Regions from separate parts of the Micromonospora sp. NPDC049900 genome, predicted to be linked through region 3. Evidence: riboswitches for the same ligand, from Rfam matches in the RefSeq annotation. Region 3 holds a riboswitch; each other region holds the start of a gene.

Region 1 (6,303 bases), on a different contig from region 3:
TGCCGGTCTGCGCGAGCGTCCGCATCATCCGGCCGTACAGGTCGCGGGCCTTGACGGTCTTGACCGCTTTCTTCTCGGCCGCCCGGTACGCCTCGTCGAACTCCTCGCCGAACAGGTCGGGCAGCTCGGGGGCGTCCGACGGGTCGACGAGCGACCAGTCGCCGTCCGCCTCGACGCGCCGCATGAACTCGTCCGGGATCCAGTTGGCGAGGTTCAGGTTGTGCGTCCGCCGGGACTCCTCGCCGGTGTTGTCCCGCAGTTCGAGGAACTCCTCCACGTCCGGGTGCCACGGTTCGAGGTAGACGCAGGCCGCGCCCTTGCGACGGCCGCCCTGGTTGACCGCGGCCACCCCGGCGTCCAGCGTCTTGAGGAACGGCACGATGCCGTTCGACCTGCCGTTGGTGCCCCGGATCAGGGCGCCCCGACCGCGTACCCGGGACCAGGAGATGCCGATGCCGCCGGAGAACTTGGACAACTTCGCGACCTGGTGGTAGCGCTCGTAGATGGAGTCGAGTTCGTCGCGCGGCGAGTCGACCAGGAAGCACGAGGACATCTGGGTGTGCCGGGTGCCGGAGTTGAACAGCGTCGGCGAGCTGGGCAGGTAGGCCAGGCTGGACATGAGTCGGTAGAAGCCGATCGCCTCGCCGGGCGTCTGCGACAGGCCGCAGGCGACGCGCAACAGCCAGTACTGCGGCGTCTCCACCACGAGCCGGGTCTGCGGGTGCCGCAGCAGGTAGCGGTCGGCGACCGTGCGCAGCCCGAAGTACTCGAAGCGCAGGTCCCCCGCCGGGTCGACGGCGTCGTCCAGCTTGCGCGCGTTGCGGGCCACGAACGCGGCGGTGTCGTCGCCGATCAGGCCCAGGCCGTGTGCGTACCGGATGGACTGGCTGAAGCTGGCGACCTGTTGCCCACGGACCTCCTTGTCCACGTACGCGGCCAGTAGCCGGGCCGCCAGCTTCGAGTACTGCGGCTCCTCACCGATCAGTTCGGCCGCGGTCTGGATGGACAGCTTGTCCATCTCGGCCGTGGTCGCGCCGTCGTACAGCCCGCTGATGGTCTTGGTGGCCACCCGCAGCGGGTCGATCTCGTCCAGGTCGGCGACCCACCGCTCCACCGCCTTGACGATCTTGTTGACGTCCACCGGCTCGGTGTCGCCGTTCCGCTTGCGGACCTGCATGACGTGCCGGCGTTGCTCCGGCCCCGCCTGCTCCTGGGTCACCGTCATGTTCCCCCTCCTCACGCCTGTCCCCGAGATCGTCGGGTCCGCGCGGGAGGACGCCGCCGGTCATCCGACGGCACTGCTGCCGTGACTGACCAGCTCCTGGCGTCGGCCGTCCCACGCGGCCTTCGACCGCCGCACACGTCGCGTGCGGCGCGCTGGCAGGTCTTCGGACTCGTGGGCCTGGTGCTCGCGCCTACTGGCCGTCGCTTCCCAGACCTGGCGGGTCCAGTGCGTGATGACGGCGGTCGTTCCCACTCACCGCTGCGGGGCAGTCCCGGATTCCCACCGGGTTCCCTCTTGCCTCGACCGTCGTGGAGCGGCGGCCGAACCAGCTACGGGGCACACCATATATGGGTGCGGTGCGGAGATGGCAACACCAGATGCTGTGCCGGGCGTGTCGCGTGCCAGATGTCGGGCATCCCGCCGACCGTCGGCCGGGTACTCGATCATGCCCACTAGCATCGTCGCGTGCAGACAGCGGCCGGACCCGGCGACCGACGGGCACTGCTCGACATCCTCGTCCGGGCCGCGGATCGGACGCCCGACCAGGTGATCGTGCACGTGCGCGAGGACGGCACCGAGCGCACCGTGACCGTCCGGCAGTTGCGGGACGAGTCGCTGCGGGTGGCGGGTGGCTACCGCGCGGCCGGAGTGATCCCGGGCACGCCGGTGATCCTGGTCGCCGACGCCGGGGACGACTTCCAGCCACTGTTCTGGGGTGCGCTCGCCGCCGGGCTGGTCCCGGTGCCGCTACCGCCCGAACCGGCCCGGGTACGGGCCGTCCGCGAGCTGCTCGCCGACGCGGTGACCGTGGTGGACAACACCACCGGGGCGGTCGCCGACGGGCTGGCCGGACCGGTGCTGCGGCTGGCCGACCTGCGGACCGGCGCCCCACCGGAGGATCTGTTCGCCGCCGACCCCACCGACGTGGCGTTCCTCCAGTTCTCCTCCGGCAGCACGGGCACGCCCCGCGGGGTGGAGTTGACCCACGCCAACGTGCTGGCCAATGTGGAGCAGTCCCGGCTGGCCAGTGGCGCCGGGCCGGACGACGTCCTGGTCACCTGGATGCCGTACTTCCACGACATGGGGTTGATCGGTACGCATCTGACCCCGCTCGCCATCGGGTGCACGCAGGTCCGGGTTCCCCCGTTGGCGTTCGCGAAGCGCCCGGCGCTGTGGTTCACCGCCGCGCACCGACACCGCGCGACCCTGTTGTCGGCGGCGAACTTCGCGCTGGCGCTGGCGGTCCGCCGGGTCCCGACGGACCTCCTCGCCACGCTGGACCTGAGCCGGGTCCGGTGCGTGGTGGTGGGTGCGGAACCCATCTCCCCCACGGTGTGGCGGGCCTTCCTGGCGCACGTACGCCCGGCCGGGCTCGCCCCGGCCGCCCTGCGACCGGTGTACGGCCTGGCGGAGGCGACCCTCGCGGTGACCTTCCCGCCGCCCGGGGAGGTCGCCGCGCCGCTGGTGCTGGACCGGGCCGCGCTGAGCCAGGGCCGGGCGGTTACCACCGGGCCGGGTACGCACGCGGTGGAGCTGATGGACCTGGGACACCCGGTGCCCGGCTGCGAGGTACGCGTCGTCGACGAGCGGCACCGGCCGCTGCCCGAGGGTCGGGTGGGCCTGATCGAGGTACGCGGCCCGAACGTGGCGCGCGGCTACCACCGGGACCCGCAGGCCAGCCGGGAGACCTTCGTGGACGGTTGGCTGCGCACCGGTGACCTGGGTTTCCAGCGCGCCGGTCGGCTCTGCGTGACCGGCCGCGCGAAGGACGTCGTCTTCGTCAACGGCCGGACGTTCCACGCTCCCGACCTGGAGGCGGTGGCCGCCGCGACCGTCGGGTTGCCGGCCACGGCGACGGCGGTGGTCGGCTGCACCGACCCGGACAGCGGCGGCGAGCGGATCGTGGTGTTCGTGGCCTGGGCCCGTCCGCCCGCCGGGGCGACCGGGGTGCTCGACGCCACACGGGCCCGGGTGGCCGAGGCGGCCGGGCACGACGACGTGCGGGTGCTGCCGCTGCCGCCCGGCGCGTTCGCCCGGACCACCAGCGGCAAGCTGCGGCGACGACGGATGCGCGAGCGCTACCTGGCCGGCGACTTCGCCGACCGGGAACGCCGCTGGCACCCGGCGACCGGCCTGCCGGGGACGTCCGCGTCCGGGGACACACCTCCGGCGACACCGGCGAACACGCACCCGACACGACAGCCGGAGGCGCGGCCGTCGGACGGCTCGGGGCCGCTGTCCCGGCGGCGGGTCGAGCAGGTCGTCCGGACGGTCTGGGCGCGGGTGCTGGACCGGCCCGCCGACACCATCGCGGCGGACGACCGGTTCCTGGCCATCGGCGGGTCGTCACTCAAGGCGATGGAGGTGCTGGCCGGGCTGGAGGACGCCCTCGGCACCACGTTCGATCCGGCGGACCTGCGGGACTGCCCCACCGTCGCCACGTTGACCGACCGCATCCTGGCCGGGCCGCCCACGACCCGACCGGCACCGCCCGACGGGTGCGCCCCGGCGCGGCAGGACCCCCGTTCCGACGCGACGCCGCTCGCGGTCATCGGCATGGCCTGCCGTTTCCCCGGCGCGGAGGACCCCGACGAGTTCTGGCGTGGACTCGTCGGCGGCATCGACGCGGTCCGGCCGGTCCCGGAGCACCGGTGGACGCCGCAGGACGGCCGACCCCGTTGGGGGTCCTTCCTGGACGATCCGATGCAGCTCGACGCGGACTTCTTCGGGCTCTCCGACGAGGAGGCGCGGCTCACCGACCCGCACGCCCGACTCTTCCTGGAGATCGGGTACGAGGCGCTCGAACGGGCCGGGTACGCCGGACCGCGTCGGCAGGGCCGCCGGGTCGGGGTCTTCGCCGCCGTCGGCGAGAGCGCCTATCCGGAGCTGCTGGCCGCCGCCGGTCCGGTCACCGCACCGGCGGCGCTGGTCGGCAACCTGCGCAACCTCGTGGCGGCCCGGTTGGCGCAGGCGCTGGACCTCGCCGGGCCGGCGATCACGGTGGACACGGCCTGCTCCTCGGCGCTGGTCGCACTGCACCTGGCGGCGCGCAGCCTGGCCACCGGCGAGTGCGACATCGCGGTGGTCGGCGGCGTGAACCTCAACCTCACCGAGACCGGCTACCGGCTGTTGGACGCCGCCGAGGCGTTGTCGCCGACCGGCCGGTGCCGCGCCTTCGACGCCGACGCCGACGGCTTCGTGCCCGGCGAGGGCGGCGCGGCGCTGGTCCTGTGCCGCCCCGACGACGCGTACGCCGCCGGGGACCGAGTGCTCGCGCTGGTCGCCGGCACCGCCGTGGGTAACGACGGCCGGTCGCTGAGCCTGCTCGCCCCGAACCCACAGCGGCAGTGGGAGGTCATCGCGCGCGCGTACGCGGACGCCGGGCTCGACCCGGCCGCCGTCTCGTACGTCGAGGCGCACGGCACCGGCACCGGCCTCGGTGACCCGGTGGAGGCACGGTCGCTGGCCGCCGCGTACCCGCCCCGCCCCGACGGCACGCCCCGCGGGCTCGGGTCGGTCAAGACCAACCTGGGACACCTGCTCAACGCCGCCGGGATGCCGGCGCTGCTGAAGGTGGTGCTGGCCCTGCGGCACCGGCAGTTGCCGCCGTCGCTGCACCACGTCCGGCCGTCCACCCGGTACGACCTCGACGCCGCCGGCTTCACGGTGGTCACCGAGGCACGTCCGTGGACCGCACCCGGGCCCTTGGTGGCCGGGGTGAACGCGTTCGGCTTCGGCGGCACCAACGCACACGCCGTCCTGTGCGAGGCACCGCCCCACCGGCCCGTACCGCAGCTCGCGGGTCCCGGCGTACACCTGGTGACGCTCACCGCCCGGTCGGCGTCCGCGCTGCGGCGCAGTGCCCACGACCTCGCCGGGCACCTGCGCGACCGGGGCGACCTGGACACGGCCGACGTGGTCGCCAGCGCCGGGACGGCCCGCGACGACGCGCCGTACCGGTTGGCGCTCGTCGCCGACGACACCGGGCTGGCCGACCGGTTGGCGGCTGCCGCGACCGCGTACCGGGACGGGCCGGTCCGCCGTCGACCCCGGATCGTCTTCGTCTTCCCGGGCGACGGCTCGCCGGCCGCACCTGCGGTCCGCGACCTGCACGACCGGCTCCCGGTCTTCCGGGATCTGCTGACCGGGGCCTGTGTCGCCGTCGGTCCGGTGGCGGGGCGTCCGCTGCTGTCCTGGTGCCTGGCGGACGGGACGGACCGGCGGGTCACCGCCCCGGTGCGCGTGGTGGTGGCCCTGGCCCTGGCCGGGCAGCTCGCCGCCTGGGGGGTGCGGCCCGACGCGCTGCTCGGTCACGGGGTCGGCGAGCTGGCGGCAGCCGCCGCCGGGGGCGCGCTGGGCGTCGCCGACGCGGTCCGGCGTGCCGTCGCGCTCGCCGACCCGAGCCACGCCGGGGACGGTCCCGACGACCGGGACGACGGCGGGTACGCCCTCGCGGCGCTGCGGGGCGTGCCGGTGTTCAGCCCGGCGGCCGGGCGGTGGGACCCACCGGAGCCGGTGCGGTGGGCCACCGACGCGGCTGAGCTACGCGCGGCGTGGCGGCGGCTGCACGACGACGGGTACGACACCGTGGTCGAGTTGGGCGTCGCGGAGGCGACGGAGCACGGTGGCGGACAGGTCGACGTCGAGCCGACCGACGGACTGGTGCGGTTGGTGGCGGCGCACTGTGGGTCGACCGGCGGTGCCGCGTCGCTGCTGGCCACGGCGGGACTGCTCTGGGCCCGGGGCGGCCCGCTCGACCGGCCCGCCCTGTACGGGGGGCGGCAGCGGGTGCCGGTGCCGACCTACCCGTTCGAGCGTCGCGCCTTCGCGCCACCGGGGACGGCGCACCCCGTACCGCTGCACATCGTCGCCTGGCGGGAGGTGCCGGCGGCGGTCGGCGGACCGGCCCGGCGGGTACGGCTGCGCGGCCCGGGGGTGGGCGGCCCGTTCGCCGACGACCTGGCCGCCGCGTTCACCGCCGACGGGATCGAGGTCCACGTCGACCCGTACCGGGTCGACGCGGCTCCGGACGACGACACTCCTGGGATCACCGTGCTGCTCGCCGGGGCGGCGGTGGA
Region 2 (6,303 bases), on a different contig from region 3:
CGGCGCCAGACGGCGTCGACACCCGGCGGGCGTCTGCGGCCCGTCAGGCTATCCGCAGGTCAGGGGGCGGTGATGCTGGGTGCCGTGCCGGTGCCGAAGGACCATCCCTCGACCGTGCCCGGTGCCGGGTCGTAGCTGGTCGCGCCCAGCGTGCTGTAGGTCCAGGCAGCGCCGCTGCCGGAGGCGTGCCAGTAGGACCAGTAGGCGCTGGCGGGCGGGGTGTTCACGCAGGGCTCGGTGGCGGCGGTCGGCTGGCCGTTGATCCGGCAGATGAACGCCAGGCCCCACCGCTGGGTACCGGTCACCGCGAAGCCGGCGCCCTGGAGGGCGGCCAGTCCGGTGGCCGGGTCGCCGAGCGCGCACGCCACCTGGACGCCGCCACCGAGCGGACCGTAGTCGACCACGACGGTGACCCCCGTCGTGCCGGTGCAGGCGGCGGCGTGGGCGGCGCGCGGCGACGGTTCGACGGCGATCAGGCCGAGCGCGACGACGGCCGCTGCCAACAGGCCGGCGAACCACCGGCGGGCGGGACTCTGGACATGGGACATGGGCGCTCCTTCGTCTGGGGGAACGGGGATCGGTTTGTGGTTCAGGGGCAGGGCAGGGTGGGTGCGCCGGTGGCGGCACCGGCAGACGAGAGCCGTGCGTACCCGGTGCCGGTGAGACCGAGGACGGCCTGGGCGGTGGCGCGGGTGGCGGTGCCCGGGTCGAAGGTGCCGCCGTCGAAGTCGACGGCCCCCCGGTCGGCTGTCGGCGCGCCGCAGCCGACCTGCAACCCGGCCAGGAAGATCCGGGCCCGCAGCCAGGACAGCGGTCGGCCACCGTCGCGTAGCGCCTGCGCCGCCAGCCCGGTGCTGTTGGCGTTGGCGATCCCGTCGGCGTTGGCGAAGCCGCCGTCGACCCGCTGCACCGACACCAGCCAGTGCAGTGCCGCGGCGGCGGCGGAGTGCCGTCCGGCGGCCCGCAACGCCTGCGCCACGAGGGCGGTGGCGTCCACGTCAGAGCTACAGACCGGCTGCGCCGGCAGCACCGGGTAACCACCGTCCGGGCACCGGGTGCCGACCAGCCACCCGGCGGCCGAGGGGGGCGTACCCGCTGCGGTCCGACGCAACGCGAGGATCGCGAAGGACTGGCTGAACGTGTTGCTGTAGTCGCCCCACGCCGACCGGTCGGTGAACCGGCCGTCGGGCGCCTGCAACCCGCGCAGCCGGGCGATCAGGTCCACCCCGCCGACGTCGGTCGGGTCGCCGCCGCGTACCGCGACGGCGAGGGCGAGCTTGGCGGTCGCGCCCGCGTACGCCTCGGTGGTGCCGTCGCCGACGTAGCCGTCGCGGACGTCCGGGCGGGTGACCCAGTCCAGCGCGGACGCACCGAAGTCGTCGGCGACACCGGCGGCGGCGAAGGCGAGGACCGCGTCGAGGGTCAACCCCTGGTCCGGGTACGCGACGCCGTCGAAGACGGTCTCGAATCGTTCCCCGTCGACCAGTTGGCGGGCCAGCCAACCGGCGGCGGCGTCGGACCGGACGCTACCCACCTGGACGGGGGCGGCGGTCGCCGGACCGGTGAGAGTCAGGGTGAGGGTGAGGGCGGCGAACACGCCGCAGAGGAGGGTGAGCAGGCGGTACCGGCTCAGGCGGACGACCATCGGGCGCGCCTTTCCGGCCCGGCGGTCGTCAGGAACCCGGCCCGCCCGTCAGGACGTGGCTGGCCGGCCTCCGACCCGTGGGCCACGACGGGTGAGGAGCAGGGACTCGCGGACACGTCGGGTATTCGGGCTCGCCACCGGGGTAACCCCCGGCGGCCCACCGTTGCGGGCCAGCGCCGGACTTCGACCGGACTTCCCCCACACGTGACCGCGGCTGTGGAATTGTCGGGCCAGTCTGGTCGGCTCCCGCCGCCGCTGTCAATGTGCGACCGGTCGCACGCGGTGCGTCACGTCGGCTCCCACTGTCGGTGCTCGCGGTTATCGTCCGACCATGACGAACAGTGATCTTGAGGTCTCCCCGACGCTGCCGACGGCCGAGGAGGAGGACCGCTTCTGGGCGCTGGTGGAGCAGGCGTGGGCCGGACTGGGTCCGGAGCAGGCGGTGCTGCGTCGCGCCCTGGTCGACCGCGATCCCGCGCACGACGACGGGTACGCCATGGACCGGTGGCTCGACCCCTTCGTCGCCGAACTACGTCGGCTCTCCACCGAGCTGCCCCGCGCCGAGCTGGTCGCCCTCGACCGGGTGGTCGAGCGCAAGCTGTACGACATCGACCGCGCCGACATCCACGAGATCACCGACGGCTCCGACGACGGTTTCCTGTACGCGCGCGGCCACATCGTGGCGCTGGGCCGGGAGTTCTACGAGGCGGTCAAGGCGAATCCGGTGACGGCGGTGCCCGACGCCGGCTGCGAGGGCTTCTGCTACCTCTTCTCCCACCTGCACCACGAGCGGTTCGGCGACTGGCCGGACACCGGCTCGGGGATCAGCCGGGAGTCGTGCACGAATCCGGCCGGCTGGGCCGACGCGTAGCGCACGGGTCGGCACGACCAGGACACCACCGGACCGACGTCGCTTGTGAGGTATGTTCGGTTCGATTCGCTCAATGCCACACACACGCTATCGGCGTATGCACATAAGTGAGCAGACGATCTCCCTCGCGACCGGCACCGTAGTGCTGCCCGATGTCGCGAGGGAGGTGATTCTCATGAAGAAGCTCACGGTTCGCCGGCTGGAGTCGGTGAAGACCAGCGCTGTCGCCGCTGCGTGTGTCGTCTCCTGACGGTGACACACCTGAAGGCCGGCACCCGGACGGCAACTCCGGGTGCCGGCCTTCAACGACCCGGATGAGATGAGCGAAAAGGACGACTGACCATGGCCGGCTACCCACCAGACACACTTGTCCGCGTGCGCCCGTTCGACCACCGAGCGGAGGGCGACACCGTCATCATCGGCGACGTCGAGCGGCAGGTGTTCCTGTCGATCCCCGCCGAAGGGCTGGATCTGCTCCACTCGCTGGCCGCCGGCAACTCGGTGGGCGAGGCGGTCCGCCAGTACGAACAGAAGTACGCCGAGACGCCCGACATCACCGACTTCCTGGACGCGCTGGGCGACGAGGGTTTCGTCGAGGTCGACGGCGGGGCCGCCGCACCCGCCCCGGCCCCGGCCCCCGCTCCGGCCGCGACGTCCCGCCCCCGGCGCAGTTGGAGCCTGAACTGGCTCAGCCCGACGGTGGCCCGCCGCATGGTCAGCCTGCCCGTGCTGCTGCTCTGCGTCCTGGTCATCGCGGGTGGTGTGTACCTCGCCGCCGACGATCCCGACCTGCTGCCCACGCCCGGCGAGACGCTGCTGTTCCCCATCCACTTCGCGGCGCTGACCTGGGCGACGTTCATCCTCACCCTGGTCGGGGTCGCGATCCACGAGGCCGCGCACATGGTCGCGGCGCGGGCGGCGGGCGTACCGTCGCGGCTCGTCATCGGCAACCAGATGTACATCCTGGTGGTCCAGACCGACATGAGCACGATCTGGATGGCGCCGAAGCGGCAACGCTTCGTCGCGTTCATCGCCGGGACCCTGGTGGACGGCGTGCTCGCCTCGGCCTTCGTCTTCGCCCTCTGGGCGGGCCGGCAGGGCTACCTGCAACTGCCGGAGTGGGGCGCGCTGCTGCTCACGGCGCTGCTGTTCACGTACCTGGTCCGGATCATCTGGCAGACGTTCCTGTTCCTGCGGACCGACGGCTACTACATCGTCGCCACCGCGCTCGGGTGTCGGAACCTGATGTCCGACACCGAGGACTACCTGCGCAACCTGGTCGCGCGGGTGGTGCGGCGCACGCCCCGGGTGGACCAGTCCGGGCTGCCCCGGCGGGAGATGCGGGTGGTGCGCTGGTACGCCCTGGCCTGGATCGGCGGGCGCCTGATGGCCCTGCTCACCCTGATCTTCGTCGGCATCCCGCTGCTGTGGGGCTTCATCTACCAGTTCCTGCTCTTCGTCTCCGGCCAGGACTCCATGATGGGGTCCCTGGACTTCGTCACCATCGCGGTGATCAGCTTCCTGCTCGACGGCGGCGGGCTGCTGCTCTGGGGCCGCAGCCTCTACCAGAACGCGCGGGAGCGGCGTCGCCGGCACGCCGTCCGCTCGGCCCGGGCGCAGGCCCGCGCCGCCACCCCGACGGTCGTGGAGCCGAGCGGCCGGCAGTGACCCCTTCCGCCCTCCGACTCCCCCTCACGGCCGATCGTGGTCGCGGGTGGGAGTCGGAGGCGTACGGGGTGCCGGCGGCGGATCGGTGTGCGGTGCTCACGCGACGGCGTCGGGGCGGCGCAGCGGGCCCAGGCCCATCCGCTCCATCAGGTAGCCGACGATCGCACTCGGGTCGGCGTGGATGGCTCCGCAGGGCGACCGCCGGATCATCCCGCGGTCGGTGAAGCGTTGCAGGAACAGCCCGACCCGGGAGCGGGTCGTGCCGATCATCGCGGCGTAGTCCTCGTGGCGCAGCTTGAGGCCGATCCGGATACTCCGGCCGGACGCGGTGCCGAACCCCTGCGCCAGGTCGAGCAGTCGCATCGCCAGGCGCGCCTCGCAGTCGGATGTGGTGTGTTGCAGCAGTAGTGAGCGGTGTCGGCGCGCCTTCAGCATCTGGCTCTGCAACCACACGTCGCAGATGCTCGCCTCGTCGAGCAGGTCCCGCAGGACGACGCTTTCGAGCACGATCAGATTCGTGTCGACCACGGCGGCGGGAATGTACTGGTTCGGCATTCCGGGAAGCGAGTCCTCGCCGAAGTACTCGTTCTTCGACAACACGTCGATAATTGTCCGGCGACCGTTCGGAGAATAGTGCTCCAGGCAGATCGCGCCGCTGTCGATGAAGTAGACGCGAGCGTCCGCGCCGTCCGTCTGCAACAGCTCGCCGGCCGCGAGCGCGACCCGTCGGGCCGCCACGGTGTGCGAGTAGAGGGTTGTTCGCACGCCCTTCATGAGACGGTTCGTCAGCTCGGATCCGCGCGGCACGAGCATGTCGTCCAGGACACTCGTGGCGGTCCGCGTGCCGGCCAGGTTCATCTCCGTCCACCGTCCCGATCTCTCGTCAGCGCGGTGCGCGGCGGGTCCACTCGGTGTCGGTCACACCGCACCAGGGATCGCACCGGACCATCAATGATCTTGACGTCCGTTCCTGATACGCTAGCGAGTCGCTCCGCCGGGCGTCAGTCGCGCGTTTTACCGGCACCGGCACACCGAACGGTTCCTCAGGTATGGCCACCCGGCCAGGATGGGTCCGATTCGGCGGCGACGTCAACCCGTGAAATGACCGCTCGCACCGCTTGTCGCCCACCGTGCGAGGGCGTGCCGCACCGCGCGGCACGCCACCCCGACTGGTGTAGCATGTCGGTTCCGGCCACTCGCGGACCGAACACGACACACTGCGTACGCGGCTGTCCGGCCGGCTGTCTCAGGCGTACGCGAGGAGGAAGTCGACGGTGCCGGTGCCACCGGGCTGGCCCGGCGGGACGGTCAGCCCCGGCTCGCTGTTCAGGACGTAGAAGCCCCCGTTGCCGATCAGGCGTGGAGTCACCGCCATCGCCTGGGCCGCCATGTTCGATCCGGTCGGTCGTACCACGCTGTCGAGCAGGAGCCGGAAGAGATTGTCGTTGAGGTTGGCGACGTGCAGGACCCGGTAGGAGCGCGGTGCGGGGGCTCCGGTGCTGGTCAGTCCCCAGATCGGCACGATCTGGTCGCGCCACCGGGCCGGGTTGTTGGTGATCGACGCGTCGTGGTTCTGTAGTTGGGTCTGGATGCCCGAGTGGATCCCGGCCAGGTGGATGTGGAGTTGGTCCTGCTGCCGGATCATCGGGTCGGCCGAGTTGACGCCGAGCCCGACGTGCGGGTAGACCACGTGTCCGGGCTGGCCGGGTTGGGCGTTGAGCCACGCGTCGAGCCAGTAGTTCGGTGCGGCGGCGGTGGTGATGAACGGGCACTCGATGCCGCTGACACGGCAGGTCGGGACGAGCAGGTAGTCGTGGTTGGACCCGGACCCGCCGTTGAGGAGCACGTACGTCGCGGTGGTGCGCAGGCACTGCGGGAACGGCGGTCCGGGCTTTGCTCCGGTGCAGACCTGCACCCGGTCCCACAGGTCGTACCGGCCACCGGTGTCGCTCGGGTAACCGCAGAGGGCGGACGGCGTGGGACAGGCGGCGGTGCCCGGCGCGCCCGGCGCATCCGGGGGCGTCGGAGCATGTCCCCCGTCGGGGGAGCCGCCGTCGGCCCGTGCCCGCCCGGCGGCGACCAGCCCCAGCAGGCCGGTGGCACCGACCGTTCCCGAGAG
Region 3 (12,489 bases):
TCGGCCAGCACCACCGTGACCTCGCCGTGGCGCACGACCGCGTACCCCTCGTCGCCGAGCGGCCCGCCCCCGGCGGCGGCCAGGTCGGCCCGCGCGGCGTCGAGGACCCGTTGCGTCCCGTCGTCGTCCACGACGGACGGTGTGCGGTCGGACGGCGCGGTCCCGCCCGGCCGACCGGCGGTCCCGGTCAGGGCGAGGACGAGGTGGGCGGGTGGGCCGTCGGCGGAGCGGCGGAACGTGCCGCCGTGCGTGGCGCAGGCGAGTCGGACCTCGTGCAGCACCGTGTCGACGAGCAGGCCGTCGCCGTGGACGAGCGTGTGCCGGGCACCGACGGCGCGGAACGCGGCCGGCGGTAGCCAGGCGGGATGGACGTCGGTCGGGTCGGGGCCGGTGTGCTCCGGGCGAATCCGTCGCATTGCGCAGATCGTAACCATCTTGATCGATGCGTCAAGGTCCTTCCGGAACCTTTCGGCCGGTACCGACCGCAGCGTCCAACAGCCGGGCCAACTCCGCCGGGGTCCGTGGCCGGGCCCCGGCCAGGTCGGGCACGCGGTCCAACAGCCGGTGCACCACCGGCGCCCACGCCGGAGTCAACGCGGCACCGTCGAGCAGGTCCCCGCCGCCCAACTCGGCACCGCTCACGCCCTGCCGGATCCGGCCGCCCGCCACCAGCACCCGCTCGTCGGCCCACCGGTATGCCAGGTCCACGTCGTGCGTGGCCAGCAGCAGCGTGGTGCCGGCCCGGTGCAGGGCGTCGAGCGTCCGCAGCAGCGCCTCCACCCCCGACGGGTCCAGCCCGGCGGTCGGCTCGTCGAGGATCAGCACCCGGGGTCGCAACGCCACCGCTCCGGCGATCGCCACCCGCTTGCGCTGCCCGTACGACAGCAGGTGGGTGGGACGGTCGGCGAGGTCGGTGATCTCCAACGCGGCCAGCGCCTCGGCACAGCGCTGCCGCACCCGCGCGTCGTCCAGACCGAGGTTGACCGGCCCGAACGAGACGTCCTGGAAGACGGTCGCAGCGAACAACTGGTCGTCGGGATCCTGGAGCACCAACTGCACCTGCTGGCGGACGTCGAGCAGCCCGGCCCGGGTCCGACGCAGCGGCACCCCGCCGACCAGCACCGTGCCCGAGTCGACGGCCGACGCGCCGACCATCAGCCGGAACAGGGTCGTCTTGCCGCCGCCGTTGGGCCCCAGCACGGCCATCCGCCGCCCGGCCGGCACCCGCAGGTCGACGTCGGTCAGCACCGGACGGTCCGCCTCGTACCCGAAGCTGACCCCGCGCAGCTCCAGCAGCGGCGGGTCACCGACCTCGCGCGGCTCCGACAGGGGCGGGTCGCCGCTCACCCGAACACCACCAGCAGCCGGGTGGACAGCACCACCGCCGCCAACAGCAGCACGGTGACCGCCAGGAACGCCACCGACGGTTGCCGCACCTCGGTGCGTACCGCCAACGAGCCGGTGTAACCGCGCAGCGCCAACCCCTCCTCCCACCGCCGGGCCAGCGAGAACGCCCGGACGAAGACCGCGCCGGCCTGCCCGGCCAGCGACCGGTAGGTGCTGGCCCAGGTCCGGTAGCCCAGCCGGGCCGCCTGGGCCTGCCGCACCGCGTGCACGCTCTCCAACAGCAGGAACAACATCCGGTAGATCAGCGCGGCCACCTCGGTGACGGCGCTGGGCACCCCGAGACGCTGGAGCCGGGGCAGCACGTCGGCAAGCGGCGTGGTGGCGGCGAACAGCAGCAGACAGAGCAACGCGGCGCAGGCTCGACCGGCGGTCGTGGCGGCCGTCGCCACCCCCTCCGGCGCCCACCGCACACGCGTCGGGCCGGAGACCGCCACCAGCATCGGCACCGAACCGGTCAGGATGAACAACAGCGGCGTCCGGGCCGCCCGGACCAGCAGGCGCGGCGGCAACGCCGCCGGCCCGAGCAGCGCCACCGTCGCGGTCAGGCCCACCACCAGGGCGCCCGGCCACGGCGGCAGGAGCAGCGCACAACCCAGCAGCCCCAGGGCCAACAGGGCCTTCTCCGCCGGGTGGCGGCACCGCCAGGGGCTGGCGTACGCCGCCACGTCCAACGCGAGCACTAGTCGGTGGTCTTCTCCCCGGTCGCGGACTGCTCGCCACGCAGCCGCTGCCGGGTCCGGGCGACCCCGAAGTAGTAGCCGAGGAAACCGGCCCCGAGGGCGGCCTGGAGCGCGAACAACGCCGACTCGATCTCACCCGACGGCGGCTCGTAGATCGAGCTGAACCACGGCTCGTAGTCGGGATGGTCGTTGACGATCGCCTCCTCGGCGAGGGCGTCGGCACCGGTGAACGGCTCATCGCCGCTGCCCAGCCCCAGCACCAGCGGCGCCACCGCCAACGCCACCACGGCGAGCAGCAACAACAGGTTGGTCCGGCCGAACGACTTCACGCCACCGCTCCCTCGGTCGTCGGGGCCGGACGGCGCAGTACGCCGAGCCGGCGGAGTTCCTGCGGACTCACCCGGACCAGCAACCGCACCACCAGGACGGTGAGCAGCCCCTCGCTGATCGCCAGCGGGATCTGGGTGACCGCGAAGATGGACCCGAACTTGGCAAGCGCGCCGACGAAGCCCGAATCCGGGTCGGGGAAGGCCAACGCGAGCTGCGCACTGGTCACGCAGTAGGTCGCCAGATCGGCCAGGGCGGCGGCGAAGAACACCGAGATGCCGAGGCCGCCACCGAGCCGGCGGACCAGCGCGTACACGCCGAAGGCCACCCAGGGGCCGACGATGGCCATCGAGAAGACGTTCGCGCCGAGCGTGCTCAACCCGCCGTGCGCCAGCAGGAGTGCCTGGAACAGCAGCACGATCGTGCCGAGCACACTCATCACCGGTGCCCGGAACAGGATCGCCCCGAGCCCCACACCGGTCGGATGGGAACAGGAGCCGGTCACCGAAGGGATCTTCAGCGCCGACAGGACGAAGGTGAACGCCCCGGCCGCGCCGAGCAACAGCTTCGCGTCGGGATTCGCGCGGACCTGCTGGACCAGGTTGCGTGCACCGTGGATGACGAACGGCGTCGAGACCGCGAACCATGCCGCCGCCTGCACCGGTGGTAGGTAGCCCTCAGCGATGTGCATGAGTCGACCTCCCCTTCCAACACCTCGTGGACGAGATCACACGTCGGGGTCGGTCTCCTGGCTCCCGGATCGTCGCGAACTCCGGCCTTCCCAGGTCCTCCACGGACCCAGTGGCGTACAAGTCGGAGTGAACTCCCCGGTCACAGTGGCGAGGGCCGCGCCGGTCTCACACCGGCTTCCCATTACCGCGACGGCGAGACGTTATCCGTTCCGCGCACCGGCGCACAAGACTCGTCGATACCCCGACGACCGTACTCGGGTGAAGAGTGCCGTTTGTCACGACGATTCCCGGGTAGACGCCAGATCCGTTGCGAGAAAGGGGCCGGCGGGTTGGACGAGAACGAGTTCATCGACTCGGTGGCGAACCGCACCGGCGCGTCGACGGAGCAGGCGACCGCCATCGCGCGCGCAACCCTGACCACGCTGGCCGAGCGGATCGACGGAGGCGAGGCCCGGGACCTGGCCGAGCAACTCCCGGAAGGGCTGCGGGCGTACACGTTCGCGCCCAGCGAGACCGCCGAACGCTTCGGGCTCGACGTGTTCGTCCAACGCGTCGGCGGCCGGGCCGACGTCGACCCCGACCTGGCCGAGGCCGGCATCCGGGCGGTCCTGGACACCATTCGAGGTGACGTCGCCCCCGCCGCATACGACGACGTCATCGCGAACCTGCCGGCCGAACTGTGGCAGGTGGCCAACCCGGCGCCGTCCTACGACGCGCAGCGCGACCGCGGCTAGCGGATCACCGGCCGGTCAGGTGGGGCGCCGGCTCCACGTACACCGGCAGGTGATCGCCGGCCTGCGCACAGAACAGGGCGACCTCGTACGCCATGTCCCCGACCTCCGCCGAACCGTCGATACCGACGGTGAGGATCGCCCCGTTGCCGGCGGTGGCGTGGAACAGGAACGCCCGCGACATCTGCACCACCACCTGATGCAGCTCGCCGTTGCCGCACAATCGTGCGGCGGCCAGACCCAACGCCTGAAGCCCACAGACCACACTGGACAGTTGCTCGGCGATCTCCTCGTCGATGCCCCGCGAGGCCCCCAGCATGATGCCGTCCGGGGAGAGCACCACCGCGAACTTGGCACCGGGCACCCGATCCACGATGTCGTCGAGCGCGGCGTTGAGGTTCTCGGCGGTGACCAGGGCATGGGTCATAAGGCGCTGTCCTCTCGTCGAAACTCCTACGTTCGTACCAGAGAAGACGCGGTGTCAGGGGCCCTACGTTCCCCCGAACCTGTTCCCTGATCCCCCTAACGTACGACGCCGCTGGTCACCCTAATCGGACGGGTCGGACGTCACGGTCACACCGAGAACCGTTCCTCTGACCGACCGTGATGTAAGGAGGGGTCCCCTGCTAACGCCTCGTGCATAGCAGGGGACCCCTCCTTACATCCACACCTCGCCCGGCGGCCTCATGTCGCGGCGGTTGCCTACGGTGATCAGAATGGCGGGATGACGCGTACCCGCTGGACTGCCCTGATCGCGGTGGCCGCTCTCGCGACGGTCGCCGGCTGCTCCGACGGGGCGGAGTCGGAGTTGCCGGTGCGGGCAGCGCCGTTGCCGGCCGAGGTGCGGGGGCTCGGTGCGGCGGTGCTGGCGGTGCCGGTGGCGGACGAGCGGCGCAGCGACCTGGTCGGGCTGCTGGCGGTGGACCGGTTCGGGGACGACGTGGCGGGGCTGACGCCGGTCCGGCGGCACGTCGACCTCGCCCTGGGCGATCCCCGGTTCCCGACGGTCGCGCGGGGCCTGGCGGAGGACCGCCGGGACGCGCTGCTCGTGGGCGGGCGGTTGCGGGATGTCACGCTGCCCGAGCACACGTACGCCCGGGAGGTCACCGGCGTCGGCGTCGGGCTGGCGATCACCGGCTCCCGGTGCCTCACGGTGACCGGCGCGGGGGCGATCGCGCAGCCGTCGGTGGAGGCGTCCTGTTCTGCCGCCGAGTTGGGTGGTGTGGTGTGGCAGGACCGGCCGCGCACCGGGTACGGCGGGATCGACCTGGAGACCGGGGCGGCGAGTGCGCCCATGACGTTGCCGTCGTACCCGATCGCTGCCAGCGCGGACGGCCGCTACCTCGCCGCGCCCAGCAAGGAGCGGCCCCGGCGGCTCGTCGTGGCAGACACCTCGAACGGGCGGTCCCGGCCTACCGTCACGCTCGGCAGCGGCACGGTTCAGGGGGCGATGACAGAGGGCGGCTTCGCGGTGCTGCACCTTCTCGACCAGCGGCGGGCGGTCAGTGTGGTGGCCCCGGACGGTGACGTGCGGACCCTGCTCACCCCGGTCGGGGAGGTCGCCTTCGCCCCGGACGGGCGACGGGCCGTGGTGGTGGACACCCGCTCCGGCAGCAACCGGCTCGCCGTGCTCGATCTCACCTCGGGTGCGGTCACGCCGGTGGCGGACCTGCCGCCGATGACGGGGTCAGTGACCGCGACGGTGTCCGGGGACACCGCCCTGGTCGTCGACGTGCCGTTCGGGCCGGACAGCGGCGAGCCGACGCCGCGCCCCACCCGCGCCTGGTCGGTGCGGCTCTCCGAGGCCACCGCGACCCCGCAGCCGGGCTCGCCCGCCGCGGCGGCGGTGCTGGTACGCAAGACCGACACCCCGCCGGCCGTCGCGTCGGCGGTGTCGGCGTTGCTGTTCCAGCCGGGCGGCGAGACGCTGACCCTCGATCCCGACGGTACGGTGACCACCGCCCCGCCGGGCGCCACGCCCACCGCGAGCCTCGGTGGCGGTGCGGTGCTGCACACGGTGGTCGATTCCGACGGCGAGGAACGTGCCGACCGGGTGCTGGTGACCGACGGGTCGGGCGCGGCGACCGAGGTGCCCACCGGTGCCGGTGACGACCAGCGGGTCGACCGGGTGATCCTCACCCCGGACGGCGGTCACCTGCTGATCTCGCTGCGGCCCACCCGTCCCCGGGGGCAGCCGGGTGACCTCGACGCCGTGGTGGTCGTGCGCCGCGACGGCTCCGGCGAACCGGTCGTCGTCTACCGGGGTGCGGTGCTGGCCGGCCTCGGCGTGGCGCAGACGAGCACCCCGTGACCGGGACGGTGTCGCGTGCTCAGTGCATCGCCTGGGTGCCGATGACGGCCAGCAGTTCCAGCTTCTCGTAGCTCTCGCTGCCGGGTACGGCGGTGTAGACCAGCAGCGAGTGGCCCTGCCCCGGGTCGACGAGCACCTGGCAGGTCAGCTCCATCATGCCCAGCTCAGGGTGGACGAAGTGCTTCACCTCGTGCGGGCGGACGCCGACCTCGTGGTCCTCCCAGACCCGCCGGAACTCGTCGCTCTCCGTCAGGAGCAGGTCGGCGAGGTGCGCGGCGCGGGAACCGGGACCGCGCAGCGTGACGACCTCGCGTAGCCCGGAGGCGAACATCCGGGTGAGGTGCGGATGGTCGCGGGGGTCGTAGCGGGCGCGGGTCTCCGGGTCGGTGAACCACCGGTAGCCGATGCTGCGGGCCGGGCCCTGATAGCGCGTCAGGTCGCCGGTGAGCGCGACGCCGAGCGGGGTCTGCCGGAGCGTCTCGCCGAGTTCGGTGACGACCTCGGCGGGGGTGTCGTGCAGGCGGTCGAGGATGCGCAGCAGGCCCGGGCTGATGTGTGTGCCGGCGGCGCTCGGCGCGGGCGGGTTGTGCCCGGCGAGCCGGAACAGGTGGTCGCGTTCGTCGAGGGAGAGGTGCAGGCCCTGCGCGATGGAGGCGATCATCTGCTCGGACGGTTGCGGGCCGCGTTCGCGTTCCAGCCGCGAGTAGTAGTCGGTCGACATGTGGCAGAGCGCGGCCACCTCCTCGCGCCGGAGCCCGCTCGTGCGGCGGCGTTGCCCGCGCGGCAGGCCGACGTCCGCCGGTTGCAGCGACTCGCGACGCCGTCGCAGGAACTGCGCCAGTCCGGTCCGGTCGATCGCCATGGGTGCCTCCTTCGGTGCCACCTCGTTTCTACCGCCAGCGTCGGTCGGTAGCCACGGCCCGCCGATCCCCCCTTCACCGCGCTGACCCGGCCGCCCGATCCGGGGATCGACGGGCCCTGAATATCGCCGCCGGGATCGCCGAGGGTGGAGACACCGACACGATCCCAGGAGTACGAACATGCCAGGTAAGACGATCGACATCAGCGTTCCCGACCTGTCCGGAAAGCGGGCGGTCGTCACCGGGGCCAGCGACGGCATCGGGCTCGGCATCGCCACCCGGCTCGCCGCCGCCGGTGCCGACGTGATCCTGCCGGTGCGCAATCCGGACAAGGGCGAGACGGCGGTCGCCGCCATCCGCCGTCAGCACCCGAGGGCGACCGTGTCGCTGCGGGCGCTCGACCTCTCCTCGCTGGCCTCCGTCGCCACGCTCGGCGAGACGCTGCGTGCGGAGGGGCGGCCGATTCATCTCCTCGTCAACAACGCGGGCGTGATGACGCCGCCGCAGTTGCAACGCACCGCCGACGGGTTCGAGCTGCAGTTCGGCACCAACCACCTGGGGCACTTCGCCCTCGTCGGTCACCTGATGCCGCTGCTACGCGCCGGTCGGGCGCGGGTGACGTCGCAGATCAGCATCGCGGCGAACCGCAACGCCATCAACTGGGACGACCTGAACTGGGATCGGTCGTACGACGGGATGCGCGCGTACAGCCAGTCGAAGATCGCGTTCGGGTTGTTCGGGCTCGAACTGGACCGCCGCAGTAAGGCCCACGGCTGGGGCATCACCAGCAACCTGTCCCACCCGGGGGTCGCCCCGACCAGCCTGCTCGCCGCGCGTCCCGAGGTGGGTCGCCAGCGGGACACCATGGGCCGACACATGATCCAGACCATGTCCCGGCTCGGCGTCGTGGTGGGCACGGTCCGGACCGCTCAGCTTCCCGCCCTGTACGCCGCCACCGCCCCCGCCGCCGTCGGTGGCCGGTTCTACGGGCCGAGCGGCATCGGGAACCTGGGTGGTGCCCCGGCCGAGCAGAAGCTCTACTCCCGGCTGGGCGACGCCGCCGAGGCGCAGCGGGTCTGGCGGGTCTCCGAGGAGTTGACCGCGGTGTCGTACCCGACCGACTGAGACGGTGCGGTGGGTGCCCCGGATGCCGCCCGGCGCGGCACCCGGGGCGTCCCGGGCCCCGTCGGCCCGTCATCCGCGTACCGCGACGGGATCGACCGTCGCGGTACGCCGCTGGTGGATGCGGATCAGGTCGGCGTACCGGACGCCGCTGGCCTTGAGCGTGCGCCGCTGGGTGGCGTAGTCGACGTGCACCAGACCGAAGCGCTTGTCGTAGCCGTACGCCCACTCGAAGTTGTCCAGCAGGGACCAGGCGAAGTAGCCGGCCACCGGGGCGCCCCGACCGACCGCCGCCGCGCACGCGGCCAGGTGCCGTTCGAGGTGGTCGGTGCGTTCCGGGTCGGTGACGGTGCCGTCGGCGGCGACCACGTCCGGCCAGGCCGAGCCGCTCTCGGTGACCAGGATGCGGGGCGGCGCGTACTCCTGGCTGACCTCGACCAGCAGGCGTTCCAGGCCGGCCGGGTGCACCTCCCAGTCCATCGCGGTGTGCGGCGCGTCGGGCACCGGCACCTGCCGGGCGTACGGTGCCGGGCCGTCCGGGTCGTCGGCGGCGACCTGCCGGAAGTAGTAGTTGACGCCGAGGAAGTCGGTCGGGGTGGCGATGACCGCGAGGTCGTCGCCGCGCACCGGTGGTTCCACCCCGTAGGTGGCGACCATGTCGGTCGGGTAGCCCCGGCCGTGCAGCGGGTCGAGCCACCAGCGGTTGACGTGCCCGTCGAGTCGGCGTGCGGCGGCGAGGTCGGCGGGTCGGTCGCTGGCCGGGTCGATCGGGCTGAGGTTGAGCACCGGCCCGATCGACGCCGGGGCGGCGGCGTTCGCCCGGATCGCGGTGGTGGCCAGGCCGTGGCCGAGCAGCACGTGGTGGGCGGTGTGCACGGCGCGGCCCAGGTCCCGCTCGCCGGGGGCCATCCGCCCTTCCAGGTGGCCGATCCAGGCGACGCAGAGCGGCTCGTTGACGGTGCACCAGTCGGTGACCCGGTCGCCGAGGCGGGCCGCGACCACGGCGGCGTAGTCGGCGAACGCCTCGGCGGTGTCCCGCTGCGGCCAGCCGCCCCGGTCCTGCATCGCCTGCGGCAGGTCCCAGTGGTAGAGCGTGACGAACGGGCGGATGCCGGCGGCCAGCAGCGCGTCGGTCAGCCGGTCGTAGAAGTCCAGGCCGGCGGCGTTGACCGGGCCGACGCCGTCGGGTCGGACCCGGGGCCAGGCCACCGAGAAGCGGTACGCCTCGACGCCGAGGTCGCGCATCAGCGCCACGTCCTGCGGCCACCGGTGGTAGTGGTCGCAGGCGACCTCGCCGGTGTCGCCGTTGTCGACGGCGCCCGGCCGGGTGCAGAACGTGTCCCAGATGGAGGGTCCACGGCCGTCGGCGTGCACGGCGCCCTCGATCTGGTAGGCCGAGGTGGCGACACCCCAGAGGAAGTCGGGCGGGAGCGGGGACAGGTCCGGCACGGGCGGGTTCTCCTCGGTTCTCACGGTGGACGGGCTCACTTGACCGCGCCGGCGGTGAGACCGGCGACGAAGTAGCGCTGCAACGCCAGGAAGCCGGCGACGACCGGCACGCTGACCACCAGCGAGGCGGCCATCACCTGGTTCCAGTAGACGTTGAACTGGGTGGAGTAGCCCTGCAGGCCGACGGCGAGGGTGCGGCTGCTCTCGTTGGTCAGCACCGAGGCGAACAGCACCTCGCCCCAGGCGGTCATGAACGCGTACACGGTCACCGCGACGACGCCGGGCACCGCCGCCGGCAGCACCACCTGGAACAGGGTGCGCAGCGGGCCGGCGCCGTCGACCTGCGCGGCCTCGTCGAGCCCGCGCGGGATCGAGTCGAAGTAGCCGACCAGCATCCAGATCGAGAACGGCAGCGAGAAGGTGAGGTACGTGATGATCAAGCCGGTACGGCTGGCGTAGAGCGCGATGCCGGTGGCGTTGCCCAGGTTGACGTAGATCAGGAACAGCGGCAGCAGGAACAGGATGCCGGGGAACATCTGGGTGGAGAGCACCGTCACCGAGAAGACCTGCCGGCCCCGGAACCGGTAGCGGCTGACCGCGTACGCGGCGAAGACCGCCACGGTGACCGAGAAGATCGCCGCCACGCTGGCCACCAGCAGGCTGTTGAGCAGGTACCGGCCGAGCGGGACGGTCGACCACATGTCCACGAACGCCTGCCCGGTCGGGCGGCGGGGCCACCAGGTGAAGGCGGCCTGGACGTCCTGCAGCGGTTTGAGCGCCGAACTGACCATCACGTAGAGCGGGACGAGCACGAACCCCGCGAGCAGGGTCAGCACGACCCGGCGCGACCAGCGTTCGGCGGCGGTCTCACGCATCGTTCCTCCGTCGGTTGGTCAGCAGCAGGTATCCGGCGGTGACCAGCAGCAGGAACAGCAGCAGCACCACGGACATGGCCGAGCCGGTGCCGAAGTCCCAGGTCTGGAAGGAGCTGCGGTAGATGTGCAGCGAGATCAGGTCGGCCTCGGCCGGTGCCGAGCCGCCGAACAGCACGTACGGGGTGTTGAAGTCGTTGAACGTCCAGAGGAACAGCACCAGCAGCAGCACCAGGTTGACCGGGCGCAGCATCGGCAGGGTCACCGAGCGCAGGCGACGCCAGAATCCGGCGCCGTCCATGGCGGCGGCCTCGTACAGCTCGTCGGGGATGTTCTGTAGTCCGGCCATGATGCAGAGGAAGGCGAAGGGCCAGGTCCGCCAGATCGACACGACCAGCAGCGCGACGAAGCTGTTGTCGCCGATCAGCCAGAACGGTGGCTCGTCGACCAGCCCCAACTGGTCGACCAGCACGTGGTTGACCAGGCCGGTGTCGCGCTGGAACAGGAAGGTCCAGGTGATCACGGCGGTGTAGACCGGCAGCGCGTACGGGGTGAGGAACAGCGCGCGCAGCACCGCCCGGCCCCGGAAGGGTCGTTGCAGCAGGACGGCGGCGGTGGTGCCGAGCACCCAGGACAGCCCCACGGAGAGCACCGTGTAGACGACGGTGACCCGGAACGAGCGCAGCAGGTCGGCTCCGGCGGCGGAGTCGACGTCCAGCACGACGCGGTAGTTGTCCAGCCCGACGAAGGGCGCGCCGGACCAGTCGCGGATGTGGAACTGGGTCAACTCCAGCAGGCTCATCCACGCGCCGACGAGCATCGGCACGACGTGGATCGCCAGCTCCAGCACGATGGCCGGGGCGAGCAGCAGGTACGGCAGCAGCGACCGGCGAGGTCGGCGGGATCGTGGCCGCGCGGGTGACCCGGTGTCGGTGGGGGTGCTGGCGGGTGGCGAGGTGGTGACGGCCATCAGGGTCCTTCCGCAGGCTGGCCGTGAGAGGGTCGGCGGGCACCTCCCACGGCCAGCGGTCCGTGGTCAGCGCATCTGCTGCTGTGCCCGGGTCAACTTCTCCCGGACGCTGTCCTCGGTGACCGGCCTGCCACTGGCCGCGTCGGCGAAGAGTTCCTTGATGGCGGTGCCGACCAGGGTCTCGAAGGTGCTCTCCTCGGGCACCTGCGGCAGCGGTGCCGCGCTGGTGGCCAGCGTCTGGGCGAGGACCTTCTGCTCGTCGGCGGCGAACGCCGGGTCGGCGGCGACGGTGGTGACCGCCGGCAGCGAGCCGTACGTCTTGTTCAGCGTCACCTGCTCGGTGTCGCTGGTCATGAACTTGACGAACTCCAGTGCGCCGTCGAGGTTCTCGGTGTGCTTGAACACGGCGATGTTGATGCCGGCGACCATGCTGTTGATCTGCTTGCCGCCGGCCGGCGGGGTGGCCAGGAACGGCACCGGGGCCACGCCGTACGCGTCCGGGGCCATGTTCTGTGACCGCAGGTTGGCTCCGGCGGCCTGCCAGAGCAGCATGGCGGCCTTGCCACCGGCGAAGTCGGAGACGGACTGGTTCTGCGCGTACTCCGCGTTGCTCGGGTTGACGATCTTGTCGACGGCCATCAGGTCGACGTAGCGCTTGACGGCGGCGACGTTCTGCGGGGTGTCGAAGCTGGGCTTGCCGGCGGCGTCGAACCAGTCGCCGCCGTACTGCTGGCCGAAGGTGAACGCGTGGTGGGCGTTCTCCGACGGGTTGGCGCCCTCGACGGCCAGGCCCCACCTGCCGTCGCCGGTGAGCCTCCGGCCGACCTCGGCCACCTCCTCCCAGGTGGTCGGCGGGGCGGTGATGCCGGCGTCGGCGAACGACTTCTTGTTGTAGTACAGCGCGTAGGCGAGGCTGTAGAGCGGGACGGCGGCCGGTGGCTTGTCGGCGGCACCGGCGGCGGCCAGGGCGGCGGGGACGAAGCGGTCCTTGCCGCCGATCTTGTCGAGCGTGGCGTCGTCGAACTCGACCAGCGCGCCGGTGGCCTGCAACGAGGCCGACCAGGTGTT

What was found. A riboswitch is a leader RNA that binds a small molecule or an ion and turns the genes downstream of it on or off. The one in region 3 is predicted to bind cobalamin.
Region 1: another riboswitch for cobalamin. It lies ahead of ACIBMZ_RS22580 (ribonucleoside-diphosphate reductase subunit alpha); the one in region 3 lies ahead of ACIBMZ_RS15505 (energy-coupling factor ABC transporter permease).
Region 2: another riboswitch for cobalamin. It lies ahead of ACIBMZ_RS22465 (peptidase); the one in region 3 lies ahead of ACIBMZ_RS15505 (energy-coupling factor ABC transporter permease).

The regions. Positions count from the first base shown of each region.
Region 1 is NZ_JBITKM010000011.1:115,163-121,465, reverse strand. It holds gene ACIBMZ_RS22580 (ribonucleoside-diphosphate reductase subunit alpha) at 1-1,225, opposite strand, end outside; cobalamin riboswitch at 1,362-1,570, opposite strand; gene ACIBMZ_RS22575 (amino acid adenylation domain-containing protein) at 1,691-6,303, shown strand, end outside.
Region 2 is NZ_JBITKM010000011.1:79,651-85,953, reverse strand. It holds gene ACIBMZ_RS22470 (hypothetical protein) at 60-548, opposite strand; gene ACIBMZ_RS22465 (peptidase) at 590-1,645, opposite strand; cobalamin riboswitch at 1,744-1,873, opposite strand; gene ACIBMZ_RS22460 (DUF4240 domain-containing protein) at 1,977-2,516, shown strand; gene ACIBMZ_RS22455 (hypothetical protein) at 2,892-4,184, shown strand; gene ACIBMZ_RS22450 (Crp/Fnr family transcriptional regulator) at 4,281-4,949, opposite strand; gene ACIBMZ_RS22445 (CDP-diacylglycerol diphosphatase) at 5,431-6,303, opposite strand, start outside.
Region 3 is NZ_JBITKM010000005.1:360,289-372,777, forward strand. It holds gene ACIBMZ_RS15485 (alpha-glucuronidase) at 1-416, opposite strand, end outside; gene ACIBMZ_RS15490 (energy-coupling factor ABC transporter ATP-binding protein) at 448-1,347, opposite strand; gene cbiQ (cobalt ECF transporter T component CbiQ) at 1,344-2,087, opposite strand; gene ACIBMZ_RS15500 (energy-coupling factor ABC transporter substrate-binding protein) at 2,087-2,416, opposite strand; gene ACIBMZ_RS15505 (energy-coupling factor ABC transporter permease) at 2,413-3,105, opposite strand; cobalamin riboswitch at 3,135-3,310, opposite strand; gene ACIBMZ_RS15510 (DUF2267 domain-containing protein) at 3,436-3,840, shown strand; gene ACIBMZ_RS15515 (roadblock/LC7 domain-containing protein) at 3,845-4,264, opposite strand; gene ACIBMZ_RS15520 (hypothetical protein) at 4,562-6,148, shown strand; gene ACIBMZ_RS15525 (helix-turn-helix transcriptional regulator) at 6,168-7,010, opposite strand; gene ACIBMZ_RS15530 (SDR family oxidoreductase) at 7,189-8,133, shown strand; gene ACIBMZ_RS15535 (GH1 family beta-glucosidase) at 8,203-9,603, opposite strand; gene ACIBMZ_RS15540 (carbohydrate ABC transporter permease) at 9,615-10,454, opposite strand; gene ACIBMZ_RS15545 (carbohydrate ABC transporter permease) at 10,447-11,421, opposite strand; gene ACIBMZ_RS15550 (extracellular solute-binding protein) at 11,488-12,489, opposite strand, start outside.